One region of the Duganella sp. genome, then DNA from elsewhere that is predicted to be linked to it. Evidence: predicted binding sites of a transcription regulator. Region 1 holds the regulator's gene; each other region holds the start of a gene.
The links. The regulator FNR, encoded in region 1, switches genes on or off when oxygen is low (the NO sensors DNR and NnrR bind a similar motif). The targets are predictions, from matches to a motif close to TTGATNNNNATCAA.

Region 1 (7,447 bases):
ATGGCGTTGCGCAGCTTGATCAGCGGCGCCATCAGGCGCAAGGTGAGCGCGCTGATCAGCAGCGCGGTCAGCACGGCGGCAATGCCGCTCCACACCAGCACGCGCTTGATCACGCCCTCGAACGGCTCAAACGCCTCCTCGGCCGGCAGCGAGGTGGCCAGCAGCCAGTTGACCGATTTCAGGTTTTTATAGCTGTTGAGGGTGGGCTTGCCTTCGCCCATGCCCATCACCGTGCCCTCGAAGCCTTGCTCCAGCGCGCGGTTGGTGGCCGGGTTGGCGTTGGCCGCGCGCGGCTTGAGCAGGCGCGTGATGTCGGGATGCAGCACGTACACCGGGTTATCGCTGCGGGTCAGCGCGAAGTAATAGCCGCTGCGGCCAACCTTGGCGGTGCGCAGGTGGCCCAGCAGGTTGTCCTTGTACAGGCGCAGCACGCCGATCAGCACGCACACCACCTCGCCTTTGTCGTTCAGCACCGGCGCCACCATCTGCACGATGGGCTGCTTGTTGGCGCGACCGATCAGCGGTTCGGTGATCAGCGGCTTGTGGGTGCGCATCACGGTCTTGAAGTAGGCGCGGTCGGAGGCGTCGATGCCGACCCGGCCCGGCACCAGCGGCAGGTCGGAAATGATCTTGCCCTGCGGGCTCATCACCAGCAAATCGTCAAACAGGGCCAGCACCGCGCGGTTCTGGTAATACTCGCGCAGCTTTTCAGCCGAGTTGCCCAGGTTGGCCGGCTGGTTGCGGGCCGATAGCGCGATGATATCGAGCAGCATGGTCAGCTTGTCGTCGAGATCCTGCGCGGTGCGGTTGATCAGCGCGGTCTGTTGCGTGAACAACACCCGCTTGTAATCTTCCTGCATGCGCTGGGTCTGCACCAGCGTGACCAGCCCGATCATCAGGACCGAGGTAATGCTGGTGGCGAGGGCGACTTTAGCCTTGATGCCGAGAGGCTTCATATCATCCTTGATGTATGGGGGCTGGACCGATTCTCCTATCAAAGGCTTACCTTGGCAAGAAAGAAAAAGCCAGCGTGCGCGGGGCACGCTGGCTTTTCGCCGCGGATGAAACCGGATTAACGCTGGGCTGCGGCCAGGATCACTTCCGCCACCTTGGCCGGTTGCGACACCATGGGCACGTGGCCGGTCGGCAGGGTGGTGGTGATGGCGTTGATTTTCCTGGCAAACGCCTGTTCCAGTTCCGGCGCGATCATGCGGTCCTGGCTGGCCACGATGTAGTAATTGGCCTTGTTCTTCCAGGCCGCCACGGTGGTGGTTTCACCGAAGGCCTTCAGGGCGATCGGGCCCTGGGTGGCGGTAATCAGCGCCGCCTGGGCCGGCGTCACGTCCTGCGCAAAGTTCTTGGCCACCGAATCGGCTGGCAGCCAGGCGTAGCCGGTGGCATCGACTTGCAGGGTGGCGATGCCTGGCGGCACCGCGTAATCCTTGCCCAGGTTGCCGGTGGCTTCGCCTTCCGACGGGGCAAACGCGGCCACGTAGACCAGCGCCTTGATCTTGTCGCTGGTGCCGGCCTGGGTGATCACGGTGCCGCCCCACGAGTGGCCAACCAGCACTACTTTACCGGTTTGCGCATCGACCACGCGCTGGGTGGCGGCGACATCGTCAGCCAGCGAACTCAGCGGGTTCTGCACGGCCACCACCTTGTAGCCCTTGGCTTGCAGGATAGGAATCACCTTGTCCCAGCTGGAACCATCGGCAAAAGCGCCGTGGACCAGCACGATGGTGGTGTCGTTGGCCGGGGTGGCGGCGTGGGCGAAAGCGGTGGCGGCCAGCAGGGCGGTAGCGATCAGCGTGCGTTTCATGGTGATTCCTTTCGTTGATTAGTTAGCGATTAAGTCGCGTTCGATGTGTTGATGGGTGAATCATAGCGAGCAATTAAATCGCACGCAATAGGTTTTTTAAAAAAATTTAAAAATATTTTCGATAGCGCGAATCCGAATCGCGGCCAGCCCCCTCTTAGCTGCCGAGGGACTTCCTCGATCACTGATAGGAGAGCACAATGTTTTACGTTAAAAATGTACCCGGCTGGGAGCGCGTGCTGCGCGTGGTGGCGGGCCTGATCGTGGCGGCGGCGGCGCTGGCGCTGCTGGGCGGCATGTGGGGCACGGTGGCGGCCTTGTCGGCGGCCGGCATCGTCGCGTCCGGCCTGTTCGGCTTTTGTCCGATGTGCGCCATGGTTGGCCGCCGCCTGGATAAACAAGGAAAATAATGAGTCTTGCGGAACACCACATGCCGGTGCTGGACGCCGCCCGGCGCGGCGATCCGGCGGCGCTGGCGCAGCTGCTGCGGCTGTGCCAGCCTGACATCCGCCGCTACGCCCAGCGCAACTGCTTGGTCGGCGACGTCGACGACGCCGTGCAGGAAGCGCTGCTGGTGTTGTCGCGCAAGCTATCGTCGGTGCGCATGCTGGCGGCGTTTTCCGGCTGGCTGTTCCAGGTGGTCAAGCGCGAGTGCCACCGGCTGGCGCGCAGCGCGCTGGGCCATGATCCCTGGGATGACGAACGCGCCGAGCAGTGGCTGGCCAGCCAGGACACGGCCGGCTTGCGCGTCGAACTGATCCGCGCGCTGGAATCGCTGCCGGCCGACTACCTGAAAGTGGTGCTGTTGCGCGACTTCGCGCAAATGTCGATTGCGGAAATCGCCGGCGAGATCAACCAATCGGTGGCGGCGGTGAAAAGCCGCTTGCATCGTGCAAGGCAAATGGCGCGCGAATACCTGATTGGATGACTGCGGAATAGGCGCCCAAATCGCACGTGATGGGCTACACTAACCGCATGATACAAGAACTTCCTTCGCTGGTTATTCCCGGCGCCACCATCGATATCCTCAAGGCCAGCTGTGCTTCATGCAGCATGCACCAGCTGTGTTTGCCGATGGGGCTGGACAACAACGACATGGAGCGGCTCGACCAGATCATCGGCCGCCGCCGCAAGGTCGCGCGCGGCGGCACGCTGTTCCGCATCGGCGATCCATTCCAGAACCTGTACGCGATCCGTCTGGGCCACTTCAAGACCTACCAGGTCAACCGCGAGGGCGCGGAGCAGATCACCGGCTTCCAGATGGCTGGCGAACTGCTGGGCATGGATGCCATCAGCGCCGACCAGCACCATTGCACCGCGGTCGCGCTGGAAGACAGCGAAGTGTGCGAAATTCCCTTCTCCACCCTGCAGCAGCTACTGGCGGAAATGCCGACCCTGTTGCGCCATTTCCACCGCATGATGAGCCAGGAAATCACGCGCGAGCAAAGCGTGATGCTATTGCTGGGGAATATGCAGGCGACCCAGCGCTTTGCGGCGTTCCTGATCAACCTGTCGTCGCGTTACGAGGCGCGCGGTTATTCGCCGAATACTTTCCAGCTGCGCATGTCGCGCGAGGAAATCGGCAATTATCTGGGCCTGACCATCGAAAGCATCAGCCGCCTGCTGTCCAAGTTCAAGAAAGAAGGCCTGCTGCGCGTCAGCAACCGCGAGATCGAATTGCTCGATCCGCGCATGCTGAAGGCCATCACGGCCGGGACGGCAACCTGCGGCTGATCAGTCGGGCAGCAGCGCAATCCCGCGCTGCGCCGGCCAGCTCCAGGCGCCGGCCAGGCGCCACTCGCGCTTCTGCCCTTCCACCAGCACGATCCAGCGGCTGCGTTCCAGCAGCGGCAGGTTGGCGCTGAACCTGCCGTTCGCATCCGGCACCAGCACCAGCTTGATATCCTTTTCCGGCAGCGTGGCGTGCGACAGATGCAGCAGCAGCGGGCCGCTATCCTTGCGGTTGATGCGCCCGCTCAGGGTGCCGCTGGCGGCGTCGTAGCCAAGCGCCATCGACAGGCCCAGCTGCGAGGCCACATGGTCGCGCCGCAAATCCTGGTTGATGGCCTTGCCCTGCTTGTAGTAATCGCCCACCACCAGCGCATCGGGCGCCGACATGGCGAGGTAAGCGGTGTAGATGCTGCCGACCGCCACGATGGCGGGGCCGGCTGCCAGCAGCCATGGCCAGCGCTGCTTCCACCACGGTGTGACGGGGATGGTCAGTGTCGTCATGATGATGCTCCTTAGCGCGGCACAATGAAGACCGCGGATTCTTTCACATGCAGCGATGGATCGTCGACTGCGGTCAGGGTGACTTCAATTTTGTTCGAGCCGGGCTGGCCGGCGCCGTGCGCGGTGCGCAGGCGCATCGGATAAGCCCTGGTCTCGGTGGCGTCCACCGGCACCTGGTCGGCGCTCACCTGCGTCAGCGAGGCGATGCCGCTGACGGCGATCTTGTAGACATGGGCCTGCTCGGACGTGTTCATGATCTGCAGGCGGTAGACGTTTTCGATCATGCCGTCCTCCACTTCGCGGCCCATCGAGCCGCGGTCGCGGATCACGTCCAGCTTGAGCGGCGTGCGCAGATACAGCGCGGCGCCGGTGGCCAGCACAATCAGGCCCAGCACGGCGGTGTAGATCTTCACGCGCGGCCGGAAGGCGCGCAGGCGGATCTCGGTCGGCGTCAGATGGTCCTCCATGGCGCGTTCGGTGCTGTAGCGGATCAGGCCGCGGGCCTGGCCGGTCTTGTCCATCACGCTGTTGCAGGCGTCCACGCAGGCGGCGCAGCCGATGCATTCGTACTGCAGGCCCTTGCGGATGTCGATACCGGTCGGGCACACCTGCACGCACATCGAGCAGTCGATGCACGAGCCGCCGTTGCCGTTGGCGGTCTTCGACAGCGGCCCGCGCGGCTCGCCGCGCTTGCTGTCGTAAGTGATGATCAGGGTGTCGCGGTCGAACATCGAGCTCTGGAAGCGGGCGTACGGGCACATGTACTTGCACACCTGCTCGCGCATCCAGCCGGCGTTGCCGTAGGTGGCAAAGCTGTAGAACAGCACCCAGAACCATTCCCACGGGCCGAAGTTCAGCGTCGCCACCTCGCCCATCAGCCTGGTGATCGGCGTGAAGTAGCCGACGAAGGTGAAGCCGGTCCACAAGGCCACCGCGCCCCAGGCCAGGTGCTTGGCGGTCTTCTTGCCGTACTTGGCAAACGAGGCCGGCTGGCGGTCCAGCGCGATGCGGGCGCTGCGCTTGCCTTCGATCCGGCGTTCTATCCACAGGAAGATTTCGGTGTACACCGTTTGCGGGCAGGTGAAACCGCACCACACCCGCCCCGCCACCGCCGTCGCCAGGAACAGCAGATAGGCACTGATGATCAGCAGCAGCGCCAGGTAGATGAAATCCTGCGGCCACAGCACCAGGCCAAAGATGTAGAACTTGCGCGCGCCCAGATCGAACAGCAGCGCCTGCCGGCCGTTCCACTGCAGCCAGGGCGTGCAGTAGAACGCCAGCTGCGTCAGCCAGACAAACAGCCAGCGCAGGCGGGCATAACGGCCGTCGATCTCGCGCGGGTAAATTTCCTCGCGCGCGGCATACATCTTGATGACTTGGGGCTGCGGGGCGTTCATTTTTCAGCTACCGCTGGCGTCGCGGCCGGTTCGTTGGGATGATTCGACAAGCTCCACACATAGGCGGCCAGCACGTGCACCTTGGCGTCGCCGAGGAAGTCCTCGAACGGCGGCATGGTGGCGGTACGGCCCTTGCGGATGGTTTCCATGATGGTTTCCGGGCTGCCGCCGAACAGCCAGATCTTGTCGCTCAGGTTGGGCGCGCCCAGGGTCTGGTTGCCCTTGCCGCCGGCGCTGTGGCAAGCCATGCAGGCGCCAAACTTCTCTTTGCCGAACACGGCCTTGATCGGATCGTGGGTCGACTCGGACAGGCTCAGCACGTAGTGGGCGACGTTTTCCACATCCTTGTCGCCGCCCAGCGCGGCGCCCATCGGCGGCATGGCGCCAACGCGGCCGTGCAGGATGGTTTCCTTGATGGTTTCCGGCGAACCGCCAAACAGCCAGTCCTTGTCGGTCAGGTTCGGAAAGCCCTTGTTGCCGCGTGCGTCCGAGCCGTGGCACTGGGCGCAGTAGGTCAGGAACAGGCGCTCGCCGATGGCGTGCGCTTGCGGGTCGGCCGCCACCGCTTTCAGGTCCTGCTTCTGGTACTTGGCAAACAGCGGGCTGAAATCGGCATCGGCTTTTTTCAGCTCGTCCTTGTACTCGGCGCTGGAGGTCCAGCCGAGCTTGCCGGCATAGGTGCCCAGGCCGGGATACAGGAACAGATAGGCCAGCCCGAACACGATGGTCAGGTAGAACAGCCACATCCACCAGCGCGGCATTGGCGTGTTCAGTTCGGTCAAGTCTTCATCCCAGACGTGGCCGGTGGTGTCGATCTTGCCGTCGGCATTTTTGTGCAGCTTGACCTTGGATTGCGAGTACAGCAGCACGCCGCAGCCGATCACGCCCAGCAGGGTCAGGACCACGATGTACCAGTCCCAGAAGCCATTGGTGAAATCAGCCATGGTGCTTCTCCTCGTCGTCGGCAAACGGCAACTGGGCTGCCGTGGCAAAATCGGCTTCCTGGTGGTGCACATAGGCCCACCACAAAATGCCGCTGAAGGTGATGAACGAGACCACGGTCATCACGCTGCTGGCGTTGTCAAACAGGGTATTCAGAGCCATGTTAGTTCCTCGTCTTGATCTGGGTGCCCAGGCCTTGCAGGTAGGCGACCAGGGCGTCTTCCTCGGTTTTGTCCTTGAGTTCTTCCGGCGCGGCGGCGATTTCGGCGTCGCTGTACGGCACGCCGACGCGGCGCAGCGCCTTCATCTTCGGCACCACGTCGGCCGGCGCCAGCGCGGTTTTCGCCAGCCACGGGTAGTTCGGCATATTCGATTCCGGCACCACGTCGCGCGGATTGTTCAGGTGGGTGCGGTGCCACTCATCGCTGTAGCGGCCGCCCACGCGCGCCAGGTCGGGACCGGTGCGCTTGGAGCCCCACTGGAACGGGTGGTCGTAGACGAATTCGCCGGCCACCGAGTAGTGGCCATAGCGCTCGGTCTCGGCGCGGAACGGCCGGATCATCTGCGAGTGGCAGTTGTAGCACCCTTCCCGCACATAGATGTCGCGGCCGACCAGGCGCAGCGGCGAATACGGCTTGAGGCCGGCCACCGGTTCGGTGGTCGATTTCTGGAAGAACAGCGGGGCGATTTCCACCGCGCCGCCGACGCTGACCACCAGCGTGACCAGCGCGATCAGCAGCCAGGGATTCTTTTCAATCCATTCATGTGAGAATTTCATTCGATGCTCCGATATCAGGCGTGGGCGGCGTTCACGGCCGGGATAGGCGCGACGGCAGTGTCGCGGTTACGCAAGGTCATCCACGTGTTGTAGGCCATCACGCACATGCCGCTCAGGTACAGCAAGCCGCCGCTGAAGCGCACCACGTAGTACGGATAGGTGGCTTTCACGCTTTCGGCAAAGGTGTAGGTCAGCGTGCCGTCCGGATTCACCGCGCGCCACATCAGGCCCTGCATCACGCCGGCAATCCACATGGCGGCGATGTACAGCACGATGCCGATG
Region 2 (7,447 bases), on a different contig from region 1:
TCATCGACACATCCAGCGTGCCGATGGTGGCGCCGAACAGGAACAAGGTCAACGCCAGCAAGGGCGCGCTCGGTGCGATCGCCAGGAACGGGAACACCACCGCACAACCAAGACCGGACCACATGATCACGCGGCGGCAGCCAAAGCGCGCCGCCAGCACGCCGGTCACCGGCATCGCCAGCAGCGAGCCAATGCCAAGGCACAGCAGCAGCAAGCCCAGTTGCGCCGCTTCCACGCCGGTACGCACCTTGGCGTAAGGCACCAGCGGCGCCCACGCAGACATGGCCATGCCGGCCGCCAGAAAAGCTAAACGCGTCGATACGCGCTGTTTCAATCCGTAGTTGTTCATGAGTTTATGCGCCGGCGCGCAGCAGGCGGGTGCCAGCGGCGGCATAGGCCTCCGCGACGTCCGCGCTGGTTGCGGCTTCGACGATCAAATGGGTTAATTGGGAAATCGGCAGCACGCTGTACGACGCCACCGCACCGATCTTGCCGGTCGTGGCAAGCACCGCGGTGGCCTTGCTTTGTGATGCGAGGCGGCGCTTGAATTCCGCCTCCTCGTAATCAACCGCCGTCACGCCGGCCTGCATATCGACGCCGCAAGCGCCGATGAAATACAGGTCGGGACGTATCAGTTGCAGCTCGCGCAGCGCGGTCGCGCCCACGCTGCCGCCCAGGCTTTGCTTGATGCGTCCGCCGATCATGATCAGGTCCACATGCGGCTTGTCCAGCAGCCGCGCGGCGATTGACGGTGCATTGGTCAACACCGTCACCGGCGCCACCGGCAGCGCTTCCGCGACTGCCAGGTTGCTGCTGCCCGCGTCCAGGAAGATGGTGCTGCCTGGCGCCACCAGCGTTGCCGCTGCTGCGGCCAGACGCGATTTATCGTCCTGCTGGCGCTCCATGCGCTGCACCAGCGTGCCGCTTTCCGGTCCTGGCGAGATGCGCACCGCGCCGCCATACACCTTCTGGCACAACCCGGCGGCGGCCAGGTCGCGCAGGTCGCGGCGGATGGTGTCTTCGGTGACGTTGAGCTCACGCGCCAGCGCAGCGGCAAGCACGCGGCCTTCGGCGTTAAGTTGCTTAAGTATCAATGCATGCCGCTCGGGCAGCAGGAGGGATTCGGTTTTCATGCCCGCATTGTACACAAATACGCAAAAACGCGCACAAACACGCAAAACCATGGATTCCGAGAATCGCCACATCCAGCGGCCAACGTGCCGCGCTCCTTATTCGGTATCGAGCTCGCCTTTATCCAGCAATAACTGGGCCTGTTCGCTCGGCAGGGCTTCCACCGTTTTCAGCTTGCGCGCCATCTGGCGGCTGCGGGTCTCGGCCGATTCGATATTCTTGGCGGCGCGTTCCAGCGTCAGCTTGGTTGCGGCCAGCACGTCGCCAAACTTGGCAAACTCGGTCTTCACCGCGCCCAGCACCTGCCACACCTCGGACGAGCGCTTTTCCAGCGCCAGCGTGCGGAAGCCCATCTGCAAACTGTTGAGCAGCGCCGTCAGCGTCGACGGTCCGGCGATGCTGATGCGGTTGACGCGTTGCAGCTCGTCGGCCAGACCGGGACGGCGCATCACTTCGGCGTACAGGCCTTCGGTCGGCAGGAACAGGATGGCGAAATCGGTGGTGTGCGGCGGCGAGACATATTTCTCGGAGATGGTCTTGGCCTCGACCCGCACCGCGCGTTCCAGCTCGCGGCCGGCCTGCGCCACGCCTTCCGCATCGGCGCTGTCGGCCGCTTCCAGCAGGCGTTCGTATTGCTCTTTAGGGAACTTGGCATCGATCGGCATCCACACCGGCGCACCGCCCTCCGTCTGGCCCGGCAGCTTGAGCGCGAACTCCACGCGCGCGCCCGTGCCGGCGATGGTTTCGACATTCTTTGCGTATTGGTCCGGCGTCAGCACCTGCTCCAGCAGCATTTCGAGCTGCACCTCGCCCCAGGTGCCGCGGGTTTTCACGTTGGTCAGCACGCGCTTCAGATCGCCCACGCCCAGCGCCAGCTGCTGCATCTCGCCCAGGCCCTGATGCACGCGCTCCAGGCGTTCGGACACCTGCTGGAACGAGGCGTTCAGGCGCGACTCCAGCGTGGCGTGCAGTTTTTCGTCCACCGTCTTGCGCATCTCTTCCAGACGCGCGCCATTGTCGGTTTGCAGATCCTTGATCTTGGTCTCCAACATCACGCGCACTTCCAGCATGCGCTGGTTCATGGTGTCGGCAAACAGCTTGAGATTGCGGGTCTGCTCGTGCCGGCTGCTGACGCCCTGCTCTTCCAGCTGGCGGCGCATGGCTTCAAACTGCTGCACGCTGGCGGCGTTGCTGGTCTGCGCGGTGGTCTGCAATTGCATGCGTACTTCACGCTCGACGCGCTCAATGCGCTCGGCCAGGTCGCCGGCCGCGCCGCCACGCGCTCGCAACAACGCCAGCACTTGCAGCACAATGATCGCGGCCAGTGCCGCCAGCAGGACGAAAAACTCGATCGAGGTCATGGAATCAGTCCGGCTTGTTGCGCATCCAGTCGGCGGTCTGGAAGAAGGAATTCATCAGGCGCACGCGCAGTTCGGTGTCGATGCCCACGTCTTCCATCGCCCACGCCATGCAGCGCAGCCACTGGTCGCGTTCCTGCGTACCGATGGCAAACGGCATGTGACGCATGCGCAGGCGCGGATGGCCGTGCGCCTGCTGGTACAGGTCCGGGCCGCCCATCCAGCCGCTGAGGAACATGAACAGGCGCTGGTTGGCATTTTCCAGCGAGGGACCGTGCACGGAGCGCAGCAACTGGAACTCGGGTTCAAGCTCCATCAAATCATAAAAGCGATCGACCATCGCGCGGATGGTCGGTTCGCCGCCAATTACTTCATAGAGGGTGCGGGATTCTTCAGTCATACCCGCAATGATAGCTTATACGAGGGCCAGCTTGCGCAAGCGCCGCGTGGACGACCAGCTCTCCATATCCACCTGCGCGCGGATCTCATCGCAAGCCCGGACGATGCGTGTCAGGGCCGCGTCATCCAGGCCGGAATTGAGCGTCAGCCGCACCAGCGAACGGTTCCTCGGCGTGGCCGGCGCGCAAAACATGGCGCCGTACACGCCCTGCTGTTCCAGCAGCTTGCGCAGGGCCAGCGTTTTTGGTTCCGGTCCCGGCTCCAGCGCGATGATCTGCTCCGTGCCGTCGCTGACGTTGTACCCCAGAACGCTCAGCTCCTCGCGCAGCGCGCGCGCATTGGCGTGCAGCGCAGCGCGGCGCTGATCCGCCGCCGCGATGAAGTCGATGGCGGCGTCGAACCACGCCAGCTCGTGCCCCAGCAGGCAGGAACTGAAAATCGCCGGACGCGACTCGGACAGGAAGTAGCCCTTGAAATGGCTGGAACAGGTAATGAATCCAGCGCGCCCGGCAAACGCCTTGGCCAGCGACGCCGTTCGGAAATGCACCCGCTCGTTCAGGCCCAGGGCCGCCACCAGCCCGGCGCCGCGCGGCCCGTGCGTGCCCAGCGAATGCGATTCGTCGACGACCAGCATGCAACCGCTGCGTTCAGCAATCTCCGCCAGTTCGGCCAGCGGCGCGATGCTGCCATTGGTGCTGTACAGCGCATCGACCACGATCAGACCGCGTCCGTGGCGCTGAAGCTGCTTCTGCAGATGCTCCATATCGTTATGCAGGAAGGAGACCGGCAAGGCGCCGGCCGACTGCACGCCCTCCCACAACGAGGCGTGCGCCTGCATGTCGAGGTAGACCGGAATTCCCGGGCCGGCCAGGGTCTGCACCAGCCCCACATTGGCAGCCCAGCCGGATTGCGCCAGGATGCCATCCTCGGCGCCCATGAACCGGGCCAGCTTGCGCTCCAGCTGGTGCTGCGGGCTGCCTTCCTGCAGGTACACGGCCGACATCAGCAATTCGCCCTGGCTGTGCTGCAGGGCGGCCACCTGCGCCGCCACCAGCGCCGGTTCGCCGGCCAGGCACAGGTAGTCGTTGCCGGCTAAAAAAACCGCGCCGGCCGGTGTCGGCTGCCAGGCGTGCGGATGCTCGCCGCCCAGCAGTTGTTGAATACGGGTGACATAGTGCAAATCCATGCGGCGGGTGACGAAGTCCGGCAGCACGGCAGGTATGTGATGGTGGGCAATAGCGTAGGTCATAGTGCATCTCCGATGGGTTTTGGACAAAACAACTTGTTTTTTTGTGAACTGCAGACGCCACCATGCGGCGAAAAAAACTCATCGAGATTGATACGGATCAATATCCGTTTTGATATTGCTGAATGCGTTGCAAATACCGGCGATGATGGCAACTTGATAAAAATCAAAAGCCGCCATGAGCTCTCCCTTGCAAGAACGCTGGAAACGCTGGCAGCACCGACTCCTGCAGTCCCTGCTGCTGTACCACGGCCGCGACGACCACGCGACCGTGCGCGTTCTGCTGCTGGCCTGCATCGGCACGGTGGGCATGCCGCTGTATTACGTGATCTGGCAGCACTTTTTCCCGCAGGAGTACGAGTCGCTGCCGCTGCGCATGCTGGGCATCCTGCTGTGCACCGTGGGCCTGTTTGCGCGCCAGTTCAGCCGGCAGATGCTCAACCTGTATCTGCTGGTCACGCTCAGCTACATCTTTCCCTTCTTCTTTACGCTGATGTTCCTGATGAACCACGCTTCCGGCGTGTGGAGCGAATCGCTGCTGATCGGGCTGGTGGTGCTGTTCCATTTCGATACCGGCCTGGCGCTGCGCGCTTACGCCATCGGCACCCTGCTGGCGTGCGCGGTGGCGGCCGCGCTGGGCGAAGGCGAACTCCTGCTGAGCAGGCAGGTGCTGCAGCAGGTGCCGATCCACTGGTTCACCATGGCGGTGCTGTCGGTGGCCAAGATCAGCCGCCACGTGCTGGCGCAGGAAAAGCTGGCCGGCATGGGCGCCGGCCTGGCCACCGTGGCGCACGAACTGCGCACGCCGCTCACCAGCGTCGATGCCAATGTGCGCGGCCTGCTGCGCATGCTGTCGGACGCGCAGATGCAGAGCAAGGACGACCGCCTCAGCATCATGGACGCGCTGGCCCGCATCCAGTTCGAGGTGCGCCACATGAACCACATGATCGACCTGTTCCTGCTGAGCGCCACGGCGGTGCGGCAAAACCTGCATCCTGTGGAGACGGTGTCGATGGAATCGGTGGTGGAGGCAGTGCTCAAGCGCTACCCGTTCGCTACCCAGAGACAGCAAAAGATGGTGCGGCTGGAACTGCGCCGCAATTTCCACTTCGCCGGCCAGAGCGAGCTGGCGGTGGTGGTGCTGCTTAACCTGATGCGCAACGCCCTGCGCGCCGTGCAGCGCGCCGGCAAGGGCCGCGTGCGCATCGTCATCGATGGCGCCCACCAGCCGCCTCGCCTGCTGTTCATCGACACCGGCTGCGGCATCGCCGCGCAGAACATGTCGCTGATCTTCCGCCGCTTTTATTCGCACCCGCCGCACAACGGCGCCGGCATCGGGCTGGCGCTGTGCCAGGAAATCATGGAAGCCTGGCGCGCCCATATCCGCTGCGTCTCGCGCGAGAGCGCCTACGCCATCTTCATCCTGGAATTCCCCGCGAGGTAAGTCATGCATCTACCCGTCTACGCCCATCCCACGTTGACCGTACTGGTCGACGACAGCGACTCCTTCCTGCGCAGCCTGTCATTCCAGCTCGATCCCATGCTGGCCAACAAAACCTTCCATGACACCACGGAAGCGCTGCACTGGCTGCGCAGCAGCGCGCCCGATAGCGGCGTGCCGCTGCATGTCAACTTCGACATGCACAACCTGCCGGCCGATCAGTGCAACGTGGCGCTGGACCTGGAGCGCATCTACCGCATTGCCGAGCAGCGCCAGCGCTTTGCCACACCCTCGGTGCTGGTGGTGGATTACTCGATGCCGCAGATGAACGGCCTGGAATTCTGCGCGGCGGTGGCGCACCTGCCGTGCAAGAAGATCCTGTTCACCGGCGCCGCCGATGAGAAGATCGCCGTCAGCGCGTTCAATCGCGGCCTGATCGACCGCTATATCAAGAAAAGCGACGACCACGCGCTGGACATCCTGGAGATGGAAGTGGCGGCGCTGCAGGACAGTTATTTCGACCACCGCTCCGACACCCTGCGCGAGATGGTGGCGCTGCATGACTACCGCTTCCTGACCGATCCGGCGCTGACGGAGGTGGTGCGGGAACTCAAGCGTACGCTGGGCTTTGTCGAGCATTACATTTTCCCGAATCCGACCGGCATCCTGTTCCTCGACCAGCACGGCAAGGCCACGCTGATGGTGATCGAAACGGAGCAGAGCATGTACGCCCAATACGAAATCGCCCGCGACAGCGATGCGCCGCGCTCACTGCTGCACGCGCTGCTGGAGCGGCGCGTGCTGACCTTCTTCAGCGATCCGTTTGGCGACGGCATGTACAGCAGCGGCATGGCCGAAAACTGGCACCGCTACTGCGCCGCGCCGCGCGTCTGCCAGGGCAAGGAAACCTATTACTGGGCGCTGTTCGACCTGCCGTCCCACTACTTCGATCAGCGGCCGCACACCTACGCGCAATTTGTGCAGGAACTGCAGCCCGAAGCGGTCGCCGCCTAGCCCATTGTCATTCGTGCGCAGGCGGGAATGACAGGTCAGGCCTCGCGCAGGGTTTGCAGCGGCGGCTGGCGCAGCACGTTGCGCAGGCCCAGCCAGCCGCCGGCGATGGCGCACAGCGCGCCGGCCACCAGCCCGACCAGCCACACCATGGGACTGAAGCTCCACGCAAACTTGAACTGATACGTCGCCAGCGCCCAGCCCATGGCCGCCGCGCCGCTGGCCGCCAGCACGCCGGACAACGCGCCCACCAGCGTGAACTCGATCAGCTGCGCCTGCGACAGCTGCTTGCGGGTCGCGCCCAATGCGCGCAGCAGGCCGGCCTCGCGGGTGCGCTCATCCTGCGATCCCATCAGCGCCGCATACAGCACCAGCACACCGGAAGCCAGCGTGAAGATAAACAGGAACTCCACCGCCGTAATCACCTGATCCAGTACCGCCTGCACCTGCCGCAAAATGCCGCCGACGTCGACGATGGTCAGGTTGGGGAAATCGCGCGTCAGCGCATTCATCACCGCACCCTGCCCTTGCGGCAGGTGGAAGGCGGTGATCCAGCTTTGCGACACTTCCGTCATCGCCGCCGGGTTGATGATGGCGAAGAAGTTGACCCGCATCGAGCCCCAATCCAGCTTGCGGATGCTGGTGATGGTCACATCCACCGGCGTGCCGGCGATATCGAAGCGCAGCTTGTCGCCCAGCTTCCAGTTGAGCGTTTTGGCGATGCCCTGCTCCACCGACACCTCCGGGAAGCCCGGCTTATCCTCGAACCACTTGCCCTCGACGATCTTGTTCTCGGCCTGCATCTGCGCCATGGTGGACAAATTGAATTCGCGATCGGCCAGGCCGCGCGCGCGGTCCTCG
Region 3 (7,447 bases), on a different contig from region 1:
CTTGGCCTGGAAGAACGCCACCGCCTGCGAGATGTACTTCAGCGCCTCGGCGTAATTGCCGGCGCCGAAATTGGCGCTGACCATCACATACAGGTTCAGGAACAACGGCGCATTGTTTTGCAGCAGCCGGTCATCCAGGCTGCGCACGCCGTTGGCCGGGCGGTACGGCACCGTATCCTTCTCGATATTCACCAGCGTCAGCACCAGCTTGTTGTTGGCGTTGGGCGCCACGCTGCCATCCAGTTCCACCAGGTTGGACACCACGGCCACCTCCTCCGCCAGCTGGAAATTAATCCTGAATTGCTGGTTCAACTGGTAGGCCATGTGGCTGAGTGCCGCACTAATCATTTGCCGCTCCGATAATGGTGCGCTCACCTTATTCCCAGCCGCGCCGGAGATGAAGTGTCTTTACCGTAACACCCAGCGTGTTACGCCGGCAGATACGGCCGCAGCGCCAGCAGGCAGCGCTCGGCCATGCGCTCTTGCGCGGCAATCGATGCGCCACCGGCATCATCAAACTGCTCGTACCACAGCACGGCGCCATCGCTCACGCGGCGCAGCAGCAGCGAGACGCGCACCCGCGCCATATCCTGGCGCACCGTGCCTTCCAGCAGCGTTGTATTGGACAGGCCGCCCAGTGCGGCCAGCGGAACGTCGGTATCCAGCCGGCGGATCGGTCCGACGGCACGGTACAGGCGGTAGCCCAGCTCATCGTTCAGGCCAAGCACATAGGCGGTCAGCGCGGCATCCGCGTTCAGGCAGGCCAGTTGACGCAACATCAGGAGCGACGCGGGCCCTGCCTGCGGCGCCGGTGGGCGGAGTTCCGCCCGCTCCACCTTGGGCTGATAACTGCCGGTCGGAATACTGATGCGCAGCGGGTCGGCGCAACCTTCCTCCGCATAGTAAGCAGCCAGCCGCAGCCGCAGGCGGCCGGCCTGGACCCGCACGATGGGATCGTCACCGGTGTAATACGTCATGCGGTCGCGGCCGAACACGGCAACGCCGATTTCATGCTCCGGCGGCGGCGCGGCGTCGTCACCGGACAGCGAACGGCGCACCAGATAGCCCAGCAAAGCGGTGCAGCGATGGGCTTTTGAAAATTGTCTGCTCGCCAAAATCTTTTTCAAAGCAGCAAGCACTTCATCGTCCGTGCACGGTGCGCGCGTGGCGGCCGGCGCGGTCGCCGCAGCGACCAGGGTGAGGGCTGGATAGTTAATGATGGTCCCCTAGTTTTTAAGTGTGTGAACAGCGCGATGCCTTGGGAAACAATCTATACAGACCCAGCCATTTCTTCCTGCCGGAAACCTTCCGGTGAGATAAGTGTCTGTTTTTGCGCGGCTTATTTTTGCAACTGCTTGTTCAGGCTGCTCTCGACTTCGGCCAGCCTTGCAGGCCAGTAGGCCTGGTAACGCTTGCCGTTGGGCGGCTCTGCGGTAAAGTCGGGCACAGTCATGCGGTATTTGCCGGACACGATGACGCCGGCATTTTTCTTCTTGCGGCCGCCTACGATGGCGGCCGCGATCGCCTCCACAAAACGCGGATCGGCATCGGCCAGCACCGGGTAACGCGCCGAGATATGGGTGGCAATCACGGTACGGTCGTCGGTGACAAAATTGGCGGTCTGGCCGGTATTGAACGGCACGAAGTTGTGGGTGGCTTCGATCTGGCTGCGGCTTGGCGTCAGCTGATCGTTCAGCAGCACGTCGGCGGGTAGACTGTCAATCACCGGACGCATGGCGGCCGCCAGCGTGCCAGTTTTCAGCATGGCGTTGTACAACGCATTTTGCGCGGAGTTCAAGGCGCTGCGCTTCCTGCGGGCCAGGCCGGGTTGCCGTCGCATTTGCTCGAACTGGGCCTCTATTGGCACGACCAGGTCGTTGAATTTTTGCAGCGCTTTTTCACGCAACGCAGTGGCGCTCCGCGAGGCGCTGTCCGCTTTGGTAATTTCTTCTTTGGCTGCTTTGGCCTTGCGCAGGTTCGCCAGGACGGCCGCTTTTTGTTGCGCGTCCTCGACCAATGGGATCAATTTAGCGTAGCTTTGCTGCGCCTTGCGCAGGTTGCGCTTGACTTGGCGATCCAGCCAACGGCGCGAGCATACGTCATCCAATTGCGCGTTTGCCAGCTGCATGTCTGCAGGCTTGACGTCAATGGTGTTCCCCATGCGGTAGGCCATCGCACCGATAATCTTCAGACTGCCATCTTTGCTGGTCAGGCCCAGCACGGTTTTGCCGCTTTCCGAAAAGCGCCGGTTGACATCCAGCTCAGGTTGCAGTTCGTGATTCTGGAAGAGCTCGAAGTTGCCGTTGCCCTGCCCTTGTGCGTACACCAGCAAGTCGCCGGTGACAGGATCGGCGGTGCCGGCCACGCTCGCTTTAATCCCGTTGTCGACTTCCTCGACGCTCTCCATGCGGCCAAAGTAGACGCCGGCAAAGCCCTTGTCTTCGAAGCGCGCAGCCACGTTCTCGAACATCGGATCCGTCTGCCCTTCATAGAGGCTCGGCAACTCTTGTTGCACGCGCGCCTCCTCTGCCTCGAACTGCTCGGGCTGGAGGTCTATCTTGCCCAACTGATTGTTACTGTGCAGGGCGCGTAGATAGGGCAGATACGCCGCGTAATTGGGAAAGCCTTTCAGGAATTTGGCTCCGCCGTTTCCGACAATCCATTGCACCTTGTAGCCTCGGTTGAGTGCATCAAACGCCACGTCGATGCCGCCGTTGGCGCCTGACAGCACCACCGTGATGTCGCCCCTTTGCTCGGGCGTGCTTGCGTCCTCGTCCAGCTCGATGCCTTCTGCACCAGGTTTCAGCCGGTGTGCCACCTGAGTGAACACGTCCATGCTCATGATGCGTTTCGCGCCGACTTCACTGTCGCTGGCGGCAATGCGCCCGGCTGCGACACCCTGGGGCGGCGTGTGGTCACCGACGCCGATACCGCTGATGACCTTGCGGGCGTGATACTCGACACCGCCGGCGGTAATCAGGTAGCCATAGTCGGTTTTCTCGACGCTCTCGACATTGGCGTCCACTACCCCCATCTTCACGCGGTCCAGCACCTGCCTGATCAGATCGGAAAAATTGGCCCGGTTCAGCCATTCGTCATCTGTCGCCTCCAGCCCGAGGAAGTGGCGGATCGGTGAAATCATGTGCTCAGGATGGGCCACCACGCCGGGGCCGCGCTTGCCGGCCCATGGTTGGGTCTTGCCGATCACGATGTCATCCGCGCGGTCGAATGCCGCTCCCTGGCTGACAATCGCGTAAGCCACGCTGGCGCCGGCGCCTAAATAAGCAGTGTCATACAGCACCTTGCCTTCCAGTTCGCTATTCTCAGCGGCCAGCGTTTCGGTCGGCGTATGCTTGTTGGCCTGGTCTTTCCGCGCATCCTGTTCCAGCTCGGATACTTTCTTTGTTTTGCGCCGCGCCTTCTTCTCGCCGGTCAGGCGCTTGCTGATATCAAAATACATCTGGGTCAGGTGATCCTGGTCGGCCAGATCGTACACGCCGTAATCGATGACGCTGCTTTCAATCTGCTCCAATCCGGTGCGCACCTGATCCAGGCTGAGGGGCTTCACCTCCATTAGCGCAGCGTGCTCCCGCAACTGCAGATAGGCAGTCTGCACACGATCGCGCCCCTGCCGTTCGTAACGCACCACGCGCTGCGCCACGCCGGCGTCCATCATGGCCTGCCGCGCCTGCAGGTTCTGCTGAAGCTGGCTGGTCTGCATGGTGGCGCTGAGCGCCTGCAGCCCGCTCATGTCGGCGCGCTGGTCTGCGCGAGCGGGCTGTGGCGTTGCGGGCAATGATTGTTTCCGTAATGACTCTGCCTGTGCATGTGCTGGTGTCTGCATGGGAATCTCCTGGTATGCGAGCTGCCACCTTATCGAGCCCGTGCCATATCTTCCTTCCGAAAACCTTCCGCTCTCAAGGATTTATCCATGGAAATTTGATTTACATCATAAAAATTCGCCATCAGCTTTGATAGCCTGCGGTTGACAACTCACAAGGAGCCCGCCATGACATACAAGAATATTCTGGTTCACGCCGACCTCTCGCCGCATGCAGCCGCCCGCTACGCCATGGCCTGCCAGGTCGCCTTAGCGCACGAGGCCCACCTGGTGGGCGCCGCCTTTACCGGGCTGACGGCGGCGTGCTACCGCGACGCTTCTTTCGGTTACGGCGGCATGCTGGCGCCGGCCGAGCTGGAAGCCGTCAGCAATCAGAGCGCCGAAGCCCTTGATCGTTTCGTGGTGCAAGCCGCCAACGCCGGCGCCAGTTACGAACGCCGCATCAGCGACGATGACGCTGAAACCGGCCTCATCCTCCAGGCCCGCTACGCCGATCTGCTGGTGCTGAGCCAGAGCGACCCGGCGCTGAGCGGCCCCAGCTTCCTGCGTCAGCTGCCTGAGCATCTGGCGCTGCACGGCGGGCGCCCGGTGTTGCTGGTGCCCCATGCCGGCAAATTCGAGCACATCGACCAGCACGCGCTGATCGCATGGGATGGCAGCCGCGCCGCCACCCGCGCCGTGACCGACGCCCTGCCGCTGCTGCGCCGCAGCTGCCGCACGACCGTGGCGGTATTCCATGCCCAGACGCCATATGGCATGCACGGCGAGCAACCCGGCGCCGACATTGCGCTCTATCTGGCGCGCCACGGCGTGCGGGTCGAGGTGGCCCAGCAGCACGCGCCAGCCGGACTGGATATCGGCAACGCCTTGCTGTCGCTGTCCGCCGACATCGGCGCCGACCTGCTGGTCATGGGGGCCTACGGCCACCAGCGCTGGCGCGAAGTGATACTGGGGGGCGTGACCCGGCGTGTGCTGGAATCCATGACCTTGCCGGTCCTGATGTCGCACTGATGAGCATGGATACTCACCGCCATCTGCGCCTGGTAGGCGGCCAGCACTTGTTCCGGGTGGAGGATGAAGTCGCGCAGCAGCTGCACATCATTCAGAGCGGCGACATCAAGCTGTACCAGAACGGCCGCGACGGCAGCCAGCACATCGTCGACTTCCTCGGTCCGGGTGCCTGGGTCGGGCTGGAAGCGCTGCACCAGCAACGCCGTCAGGTCGGCGCGGTCGCCCTCAACACCTGCCAGGTGGCGGCCATTCCCTACCCGCCGCCGGACGGCGCGGATGCCTTCAACCAGCGTCTCAGCCATGCCATCGCCCGTCATCAGCAACATGCGGTGATGCTGCGCAGTACCAGCGCCATCCAGCGCGTGGCGCAATTCCTGCTTCAACGGGAGGCCAGCGCCACGCTGCCCATGTCGCGCCAGGACATGGCCGACTATCTGGGCCTGACACCGTCCACCGTCAGCCGCTGCCTGGGCGCGCTGCGGCGGCGCGGCTGGCTGGAAATCGTTCAGCGCCGCTATGCCCTGCCCGGCCGCGCCGAAGTCGGGCAAATGGCGCAGGGTCGGCCGTTGCCGCTGGACGATTAAGCGTTTACCCGCCCGCCGCCGGGCATGGCGTATAGTGTGGTCTGCCTGTTGCTGTTGAAAAAGGATGTCATGGACCTGCACTACCTAAGCCCGCTATTTGCGCCCAAATCCATCGTGGTATTTGCCGGCCCGCCCGATGAGCCGGAGCGGCAGAACGTCTACGGACGCAGTATCTGCGCCCAGCTGCGCGACGGCGGCTACCAGGGATCGCTGACCTTCCTCGATGTGAGCATGACCGGCACCCTGGCCGACCTGGTGCAATCGCGCGCCGACCTGGCCCTGATTGCATTGCCAAACGATGAGCTGGCGTTCGCGCTGGAGGTGGCCGGCCGCATCCAGTGCAAATCGGCGCTGATCGTTTCATCCGGCGTGCCGCCGGCGCAGGCGGCCGAGCTGCATGCCATCGCCCGCAAGCATGACATGCACCTGCTCGGCCCCAACAGCCTGGGCTTCCAGCGCCCGCGCCTGCATCTGAACGCTGGCGTGGCCGGCAAGCTGGCGCAGGCCGGCGGCCTGGCGCTGATCTCGCAGTCCGGCGCCCTGACGTCGGCCATTCTCGACTGGGCCGGCACCAACGCGGTCGGCCTGTCGGCGGTGATCTCGCTGGGACCGAATACCTCGGTCGACCTGGCGCAGGCGCTGGATTTTCTGGCCACCGACCCGGCCACCGAAAGCATCGTGATTTATATGGAGGGCATTACCGACGCGCGCCGCTTCCTGTCGGCGCTGCGCGGCACGGCCAATACCAAGCCGGTGGTCATCATCAAGGCCGGCAACGGCGCGGCAGCCTCGCGCGCGGCAGCTACCCACTCGGGCACCCTGATCGGCAGCGATGAAGTGTTTGACGCGGCACTGCGCCGCACTGGCGCGGTGCGGGTGAATACCTTTGTCCAGCTGTTCGCGGCCGCCAAATGCCTGGCTTCGCGCTATCGGCCGGTGGGGCCGCGCCTGGCCGTGATCAGCAACGGCGGCGGTCCCGGCGTGCTGGCGGCCGACTGGCTGGCCAAGCTGGGACTGCAACTGGGCCAGGCCGGCGCCGACGCCGCGCACGCGCTGGCGCCCGAGTTGCCGCCGCACGCTACCCTGACCGATCTGCTCGACCTGTCCGAGGAAGCCGGCCCGCAGCACTATGCGGCCGCCATCCGCTCCTGCGCCCACAATCCCAACATCGACGGTCTGCTGGTGATTTATTCGCCCAAGCTGGATGGCGACCCGGTGGCGGTGGCGCGCGGCGTGGCCGAAGCGGGCCGCGGCCTGAGCAAGCCACTACTGACCTGCTGGATGGGCGACGAACGCGTGACGCCGGCGCGCCACCTGATCGCGCAATCGGGCCTGGCCAGCTTCCGCACGCCGGAAGCGGCGGTCGATGGCTTCAGCAGCATCGCCATGTTCTATCAAAACCAGCAGCTGCTGCAGCAAACCCCGCCGCCGCTGTCGCAGCTGGCCAAGCCGGACCTGGACGGCGCCCGCCGGCTGGTGGAAAGCGTGCTGGCCGAACGCCGCAGCGTGCTGACCGAGATGGAGTCCAAGGCGCTGCTGGCCGCCTTCCACATTCCGATCACGCCCACCATGCCGGCCCGCAGCGCGGCCGAGGCGCAACTGATCGCCGCACAGCTGGGCTATCCGGTGGCGCTGAAAATCGATTCGCCCGACATCAGCCACAAATCGGCGGTGCAAGGCGTGGTGCTCAACCTGGCCGATGCCGCCGCGCTGTCCGCGGCTTACAGCGACATGCTGGCCAACGTCCAGCGCCTGCAACCGGGCGCGCGCATCAATGGCGTGACGGTGCAGCGCATGGCCGGCAAGCGCGATGGGCGGGAGCTGTACATCGGCGTCGCCAGCGATCCGCTGTTCGGACCGGTGATCGGTTTTGGCGCGGGCGGCACCATGATCGACCTGCTCAACGACCGCGCGGTCGAGCTGCCGCCGCTGAATCCCTTTCTGGCGCAACGGCTGGCGGCGCGGGCGCGCGTGGCCAGCACCCTGGGCGAATGGCGCGGCGCGCCGGCGG

Region 2: cqsA (alpha-hydroxyketone-type quorum-sensing autoinducer synthase) is a predicted target of FNR. The motif match lies at 4,225-4,238, and genes of this name have one in related genera.
Region 3: ABDW57_RS24570 (universal stress protein) is a predicted target of FNR. The motif match lies at 3,940-3,953, and genes of this name have one in related genera.

The regions. Positions count from the first base shown of each region.
Region 1 is NZ_JBCNLB010000007.1:28,972-36,418, forward strand. Features, by position in the region: gene ABDW57_RS14520 (response regulator) at 1-956, opposite strand, end outside; gene ABDW57_RS14525 (alpha/beta hydrolase) at 1,073-1,819, opposite strand; gene ABDW57_RS14530 (DUF2892 domain-containing protein) at 2,017-2,226, shown strand; gene ABDW57_RS14535 (sigma-70 family RNA polymerase sigma factor) at 2,226-2,744, shown strand; gene fnr (fumarate/nitrate reduction transcriptional regulator Fnr) at 2,792-3,550, shown strand; gene ABDW57_RS14545 (FixH family protein) at 3,551-4,048, opposite strand; gene ccoG (cytochrome c oxidase accessory protein CcoG) at 4,060-5,445, opposite strand; gene ccoP (cytochrome-c oxidase, cbb3-type subunit III) at 5,442-6,389, opposite strand; gene ABDW57_RS14560 (CcoQ/FixQ family Cbb3-type cytochrome c oxidase assembly chaperone) at 6,382-6,549, opposite strand; gene ccoO (cytochrome-c oxidase, cbb3-type subunit II) at 6,551-7,165, opposite strand; gene ccoN (cytochrome-c oxidase, cbb3-type subunit I) at 7,180-7,447, opposite strand, start outside.
Region 2 is NZ_JBCNLB010000001.1:1,028,640-1,036,086, reverse strand. Features, by position in the region: gene ABDW57_RS04770 (MFS transporter) at 1-349, opposite strand, end outside; gene ABDW57_RS04765 (DeoR/GlpR family DNA-binding transcription regulator) at 354-1,133, opposite strand; gene rmuC (DNA recombination protein RmuC) at 1,230-2,492, opposite strand; gene ABDW57_RS04755 (group II truncated hemoglobin) at 2,497-2,889, opposite strand; gene cqsA (alpha-hydroxyketone-type quorum-sensing autoinducer synthase) at 2,905-4,137, opposite strand; gene ABDW57_RS04745 (HAMP domain-containing sensor histidine kinase) at 4,313-5,578, shown strand; gene ABDW57_RS04740 (hypothetical protein) at 5,582-6,589, shown strand; gene ABDW57_RS04735 (FtsX-like permease family protein) at 6,625-7,447, opposite strand, start outside.
Region 3 is NZ_JBCNLB010000021.1:4,333-11,779, reverse strand. Features, by position in the region: gene ABDW57_RS24585 (DUF4255 domain-containing protein) at 1-348, opposite strand, end outside; gene ABDW57_RS24580 (hypothetical protein) at 429-1,115, opposite strand; gene ABDW57_RS24575 (hypothetical protein) at 1,340-3,844, opposite strand; gene ABDW57_RS24570 (universal stress protein) at 4,010-4,852, shown strand; gene ABDW57_RS24565 (Crp/Fnr family transcriptional regulator) at 4,852-5,436, shown strand; gene ABDW57_RS24560 (bifunctional acetate--CoA ligase family protein/GNAT family N-acetyltransferase) at 5,506-7,447, shown strand, end outside.